DNA from 3 places in the Thermostichus vulcanus str. 'Rupite' genome. Region 1 is predicted to be linked to each of the others. Evidence: riboswitches for the same ligand, from Rfam matches in the RefSeq annotation. Region 1 holds a riboswitch; each other region holds the start of a gene.
The links. Region 1 has a riboswitch for cobalamin ahead of JX360_RS14125 (sirohydrochlorin chelatase). Riboswitches for the same ligand answer to the same signal wherever they lie in the genome.

Region 1 (2,261 bases):
CGAAACAGCACCCTTCCAGTATTTTGTTAGCCACGGGGATCCCGACTTGGTAGAAGCTGTGCGGCAGGGTCGCAGACGAGAATTTAGCGCCTTTAGCTGGAAAGGAGAAGTGCCGGATCCCCAATCGGAGGAGACGTTTAACCGTTCCAAACTCAATTGGAATCTCAACTCAGCCGGTCAACACCAAGCCCTTTGGCGGTGGTATCAAACGTTGATTCGGTTGCGCAAAACGCTCCCCGCTTTACAAAGTTTTGAGAGATCCACCGTTCAGGCCGATCTCTTCGCAGAATCGGGTTTAGCTCTGCAGCGGCAGCAGGGATCCGATCTTCTTATCGCCCTATTTAATTTCCACCCAGAACATTCGATGGCCTATTCCGGCTGGCCGGCTGGCTCTTGGCAAAAACTTCTGGATAGTCAGGATCCCGACTGGCTGGGTTCCGGCTCAACAATGCTCCCCCAAACGACAGGGGATCCTGTTGAGGTGCCTGCCTATGGAGTAGGGGTTTACCGGCAGAAGGGTAGTTAAAAATCTCTGCGGTTGTTTGAAAGGGCTTCCCATCCAACAGGAGCTCAGTTCACCTTCACACCGCGAAAGTAGAGGGTATCGGGCAAAACAATCGGGGCTTGTTCAACCCTTTGCTCGGCTACCTTTTGACCCCGATAGGTGAGGGGCTTTTGCACAGGAGCGGCATTCCCAGAGGGCTTGCTCAAAGGTTGGCCGCGATAGGTCAACACCGGTTTGGCAGGGTTGGTGGTAGGGGGAGCAACCTGCATTTGTCCCTTGGGCTGCACCGGTACACTCGCCAAGAGCTGAGCCCATACTTCTGCGTGGTCGTTAAATTCCACCACGATGCTGCGAAACCCGCTCTCTACATCCGTCCGACAAGCAGCTACCGCGTCTTGGGTGCGCTTATACAGTTTCCGAATCGCGTAAAAGTGGTTTTGGAATTTAATCGCCTCCACCAGGCCCTGGGGGGTAGAAGCCCAAAAGCCGCTATCTGCATCGCTGTAATCCAGGATGACCATGATTGCTCTCCACGGGATATTTCGAGATTTCCCAGCTTTACTGGTTTTTATATCAGATGCAATGGATCACAACAGTGCGACTGATCACATTCGCAATCGATTTTAATCCGTAAATACCTCTATTTCCCCAGACACTATCCACCCACATCCCCCTGGGGGGCTTGGTGAATGGCAAAGGGCAAGCTAATCTGGATGACTCAGGCAGATTGGGGAAAGTGCGGTGCAAATCCGCCACTGTGACGCAACTGTGATGGGATCCCTCCCTCAGCCAGAATGCCCACCTGCCCCTATCCCACAACCCTTGCGATTCACAAGGAACGGAGTTTTTGTGTTCGACTTGCTCAGTACCGCCGCGTCCACCCCGCTTTCTCCATCTACGCCTCAGCCCCTACCCCTGTTGCTCATTGGCCACGGATCCCGGGATCCCCAAGGACGGCAAGCTTTTCTCGAACTGGCCCAAGCCTACCAAGCCCGTACCCCCCACCGGCCCGTGATCCCCTGTTTCTTGGAGTTGACCGAGCCGAGTATTGCCCAAGGGATCCAACAGTGCATCGCCCAAGGTTGGCAGGAAGTGGTGGCACTGCCGCTGCTGTTGTTTGGGGCTCGTCACAACAAGTTTGACGTGACGGTGGAGTTGGATCGGCTGCAAGCCCTGTATCCACAGTTGCGTATTCATTACAGTGGACCCCTGGGGATCCGCAGCGAAATTCTGCAACTGCTGCGAGCGCGTTTGAGGGCTTTGTTGGCTGCTCAACCTCCAGGGATCCCGGACTCGGAAACCGTGCTGCTGTTTGTTGGTCGTGGATCCAGCGATCCGGAAGCCAATGCCGAAACCTGTAAACTGGCCCGCCTGCTTTGGGAGGGATCCGGTTTTCGCGCCGTCGAGACTTGTTTTATCGGCATTACCCATCCGCGCCTACCGATGGGGTTTGAACGAGCGTTGTTGTGGCAACCGCGCCGGGTGATCGTTTTGCCCTACTTCCTGTTTACTGGCGTGTTGGTGAAAAAAATCGAGGCTGCCATCCAGGAACAACGGCTCCTTCATCCAGGGATGGACTGGCTGGGTCTACCGGAACTGGGCATTGTCGATACGATTTTGCAGAGCCTGCGCCAACTGGAACAGGAAGCCCGACAGGGCCAAACCCAAATGAATTGTCACCTATGCAAGTTTCGACTGGCGGTAAAAGAATGGGCCAGTGCTCAACATACCCATCCTCACGACAATGCTACGCATC
Region 2 (2,261 bases), on a different contig from region 1:
TAGCGGTGGGATCCGGGTTGGTGTGGATAACATCGCTCTGACCTCAGATGGAGGGTTGGCATGGGCTCCGGTGATTTCATCCTAAACTTGAGCCAGCGGCGGGATGCGGGCAATCACCCCTCGTTTGAGGGGGCGCTCTGCCCAAGGCAGGATGCCATCGGGTTTGGCAAGGTAGAGCTGAGCGGTTGCCAAGATCGCCTCCGTATCCTTCGGATCCAAATCTCCAAAGACATAAGTGGTTTTATCGGGTGCGGCCAGGCCGATAACACAGGCATGGCTACAGCCGCTCATGCATTCGACCGGTTGCAGATAGAGGCGGGGATCCCGTGGCTTGGATTGAAGGGTGTTAAGCAGGGTTTCCCCTTGGCTGGTGCCCTGCCGTGTGCCGTTGACCCATTGGGATCCACAGGTAGTGCACACCAGCAGGTAATGGGGTTTGGCAGTACCGGGTTCTAGAGGTTGGGATTGGGCTTGTGTCATCATGGCTTGTCTTGGGCTAAAGGGTTGAATGAAAGGAACTGAGGCTGGGATCCGTCCCATGCGGTAGCGGTAAAAATCAAGCCTCTAAAACTGTCCCCGCAGATTGACTCGGATGGTTTGTCCGATGCCGGGATAGCCGGGGAAGACTTCAATACTGCTGGTTCAGCAGGTTATCGACCCCGACATCCAACGCCAGAGTCTCGGAAAGGGGGATCCCACCCCTCAAAGCTAAAGTGGTATAGCCGGGCAGGTAGCGCAAGGCTTCTTGAGCCGTTCTGGCCCCCTGTTCACGAATTTGCTGAAGGGTAACCACATAAACCGGGCGGGAAGAGTCTCGCAGAAGCCCTGGACGGCGAAACGGGCTGGTCACCGGCTGGTTGAGAATATCGGCGCTAATGCCTGTGTCCAGAATGTCAGTCTCTAAAGATTGAACCGGCTGAGTAAGTCCCCTGAGAGCTAGCAGGGATCCCCAGAGACAAAGACCCCAGCCCAAAGCCGAGGGCACAAAAGTTTTCATCAATCAAGTGTCCTTTTCCGTGCGACGCGGAACTAAAGGTCAGGCACAAGTTGATAGGCGGGCATTCTGACTGAGGGAACCCCCCTTGTTCAACAAGAGCGGAGTCCCATCACAGCTGCGGCACAGCGCCGGATTCCCACCGGACTTTCCCCTTTACTCACCGTGGCTGATCCCCACAGTGACCTATCTGTGAATCTGCATCATAGCGCTAAACATTTAGGATCCCAATCCATGCCAGGGGGATATTCACCAGAACCTTACCAGAACTTTAGGGACTCACTTTAACAACGAAAATCTCTTCATCCGGCATTTGCAGAACCCGTTGCCCGGCTGCTGCTAACTCCTCTCTCGGCAAATCTCGATAGGTCGCTAAAAACTCTGGCAAAACCCGAAATTCCACCTGCCTACCACTTTCTTTATGAATGACAAGGCTGCGCATTTCCTCAACGGAGCCGACTTCCACTAAGCTCAAGTTCATCTTGCCCAAACTGGCCCCCGTACCGGCATGCAAGCCGTCCACAATTGAAGTGAATTGGATCTCTCTGGGGGATTCATGAATCACCTCTACGGCAAAGCGATTCATAGAGGTGTGGGGAGTAGGACTCATCAGCCCTAACTCCTCGAGGGCGCGTAGCCCCATTCGATGTCACCCGTGATGCGAGTCTTCAATCTATTCTTGAACCGTGGCAGCACGGACATTTTGAGCAAAAGCGTTGCATCCTGACATAATACTTTACACTTTAGGGTCTCCAGTCATACGAGTCATCCAAACCACAAAATTACTTTCCTGACGGATAATCAGTTGAATATATCTCAACTTGTCTAACAATTTCTCGCTATATATTTTTGGTATCTCTATCATCAATAGAATTAGATAAGCTATCATACAACACTTGTGCATTAGTACCATTGCCTCAGCAGCGATTCCTCTGACCCCTCAAATCAAAATCCCCAAGCCGAAGTGGTAGTTTCTTTTCGGTGCTACTGGGATCTCGAAGTTTAAGTCTAGAGCCTAATTATGGGATCCCCTTATTAAGGGCAGGTCAACATAAGGTTGATCTGCCTTTAGGGGTTTTTTGGGTTAGGTTTGACTTCCGTGACCCGCCAGCTCAGTTTAAAATTCAGATAAAAGTTCCAAAACACGACAATGCCAATGGCAATCAGGTTGGCCAGTAGATAATGGATGCCGAGATATTCACTCAGCAGGATCAACAGAAAAGAGTTGAGCAACAAGCCAATCAGACAAATGACATTAAACTTGACC
Region 3 (2,261 bases), on a different contig from region 1:
GGATCCCAGCCAAAGCACTGCAAATCCACCCGATGGTCGGAGTCAAATCGGATCCCTTCCGCTTCCAAGAGAACTTTTTGCAGGTGATCTTGACCGAGGCGAAACGGTGAATAGGAGATTCGCCCCTGCGCATTGATCACCCGTTGCCAAGGGATATCTGTCTCTTCCCCTTGGAGCCGAAACAGCGCATACCCCACCTGTCGCGCATAACCGGGATAACCGGCCAAGCGGGCCACTTGCCCATAGGTGGCCACCCGTCCAGTCGGGATCCGCCGGACAACATCGTAAAAACGCTGGTAGAGGTTAGCAGAAGGCCCTTGGGGAAGCACATGGGGCTCCAGTTTGCACGAAGGAGATTTTAACCGGTTTGGACAAGGACACCGGCATTGTTGGAGGAAACCGGCACTAGAGCTGTACTCAGACTTAGCCGAGAATGAAATAAACCCTCTAATAAATCCTCCAAACTAACTCAAGGAAGCCATGAGCTATTTGATTGCCGTACTGCCGGATCGCATCGCTGCTGAGGCTGCCTATAGCGCCCTGGAAAAGGCGGGGTTTTCCCTCAGTCAACTCAATCTTTTGGGAAGAGGGTATAAAACTGCCGATGAATTTGGCTTCATCGATCCAGCCCGGTCAGCCCGTCAGCAGATGAATCGTATGGCAGTTTGGTTGGTGCCCTTTGGCTTTTTAGCAGGGGTCGGATTCAGTATTTTGAGCGGGTTGGAGACCTTCGCTTGGGCGGGATCCGTCGGCAATCACCTGATTGGTGGACTGTTGGGCGGGGCAGCAGCGGCGATGGGCAGCTTCTTCGTCGGGGGTGGGGTGGGCCTGAGCAGTGGATCGGGAGATGCCTTGGCTTATCGCAACCGATTGAACGCGGGCAAGTATTTGCTTATCCTGCAGGAAGATACCGAAGCCCGCATCCGAGAGGCAACTCGCATTCTGCGCCAATTTGAGCCGGAAAATTTACAAGGCTACACCGAGCGCCCTTAAATCCAATCTCAGACCGCTTAGGGAGGGGGAGTTCACCGAATGTCATCAGCGGTGACGGCCAGCTGTGATAGGGTTGCGATTGCTCTTCAGGTTTGGGGATCCCACAGAACCCACCCTAGAGTCAGCGGTTCCGTCGGGGAGCAGCCGTCGGAGGTAAGGGGGAAAGTACGGTGCAAGACCGTCGCTGTCCCGCAGCTGTGAAGGGTGATTTCACCCCAGCCAGAATGCCCGCCGTCTGTTGCAGTGAACGCCATTCCTATTCTGCGAGGTACAGAAGTATGTCTCCGTTTTGGCAGGGATCCCCGGCGGGATCTCATCCTTTCCCCTATATGGCTTATGTGTCAGGCAAGAGAGTGTCCCGGAACTGGGTTGCTGTCTTGGGGGCACTGGCGGTGTGGTTGTCCTTCTCTCCGGCCTTTGCCCATCATGCTTTTGGGGGAGAACTGCCGCAGTCGTGGTGGCAGGGGTTCCTCTCGGGGCTGGCCCATCCACTGATTGGGTTGGATCATCTGGCTTTTATTGTCGCCATTGGGTTGATTTCTGCCGGCCAAAACTGGCGCTACGGGATCCCTTTGGGCTTCGTCCTGGCGGCTCTAGGGGGTACCGGGCTCCACATTGCCGGCCTTGATCTTTGGCTCATGGAATTGGGCATTGCCGGTTCGGTGGTGCTGTTTGGGTTGCTGCTGGTGCTGGCAAGGCAGGTCAAGGGCTGGGTGCTGCTGCTGTTTGGATCCCTGGCGGGGTTGTTTCATGGCTATGCCTATGCTGAGGCGATTATCGGGGCAGGATGGATGCCTTTGGTGTGGTATCTGATCGGGTTTACCGTCATTCAGTACGGGGTAGCCCTCCTTAGCTTGGGGGTGGCTGAGTATTTGGGATCCCGTGTTTCCGGGCTGACCCGCTGGGCCGGTTGGATCATCACGGGGGTGGGGGCGGGCTTCCTCACCTTGGCGGTGGTGGGGTGACGGGATGCGCCAGTCTCCAAGTCTGCTGATCGGCTCTCTTGCGCTGGGGATCCCTAATCCAGTACAAGGATAACGGTGAAGATCTGTAACAACGAGGGGAAAACACATGGAGCGCACCTTTATCGCCATTAAACCGGACGGTGTGCAGCGGGGCCTAGTGGGCACCATCATCCAACGCCTAGAAAGCCGGGGGTACCAACTGGTGGGCCTGAAGCTGATGCAGGTGAGCCAGGAGCTGGCGGAAAACCACTATGCCGAGCACAAAGAGCGGCCCTTCTTCCCTGGGTTGGTGCAATTTATCAC

Region 2: linked by a shared signal. The riboswitch ahead of JX360_RS08925 (TonB-dependent receptor plug domain-containing protein) and the one ahead of JX360_RS14125 (sirohydrochlorin chelatase) in region 1 are both predicted to bind cobalamin.
Region 3: linked by a shared signal. The riboswitch ahead of JX360_RS09365 (HupE/UreJ family protein) and the one ahead of JX360_RS14125 (sirohydrochlorin chelatase) in region 1 are both predicted to bind cobalamin.

The regions. Positions count from the first base shown of each region.
Region 1 covers NZ_JAFIRA010000044.1:22,310-24,570, forward strand. Annotated here, with positions in the region: gene treZ (malto-oligosyltrehalose trehalohydrolase) at 1-526, shown strand, start outside; gene JX360_RS14120 (hypothetical protein) at 571-1,026, opposite strand; cobalamin riboswitch at 1,190-1,325, shown strand; gene JX360_RS14125 (sirohydrochlorin chelatase) at 1,355-2,261, shown strand, end outside.
Region 2 covers NZ_JAFIRA010000019.1:44,959-47,219, reverse strand. Annotated here, with positions in the region: gene JX360_RS08935 (Uma2 family endonuclease) at 1-33, opposite strand, end outside; gene JX360_RS08930 (DUF1636 family protein) at 82-540, opposite strand; gene JX360_RS08925 (TonB-dependent receptor plug domain-containing protein) at 629-997, opposite strand; cobalamin riboswitch at 1,037-1,199, opposite strand; gene JX360_RS08920 (FmdE family protein) at 1,266-1,637, opposite strand; gene JX360_RS08915 (glycosyltransferase) at 2,063-2,261, opposite strand, start outside.
Region 3 covers NZ_JAFIRA010000021.1:35,494-37,754, reverse strand. Annotated here, with positions in the region: gene JX360_RS09375 (MGMT family protein) at 1-329, opposite strand, end outside; gene JX360_RS09370 (hypothetical protein) at 481-993, shown strand; cobalamin riboswitch at 1,102-1,243, shown strand; gene JX360_RS09365 (HupE/UreJ family protein) at 1,272-1,958, shown strand; gene ndk (nucleoside-diphosphate kinase) at 2,065-2,261, shown strand, end outside.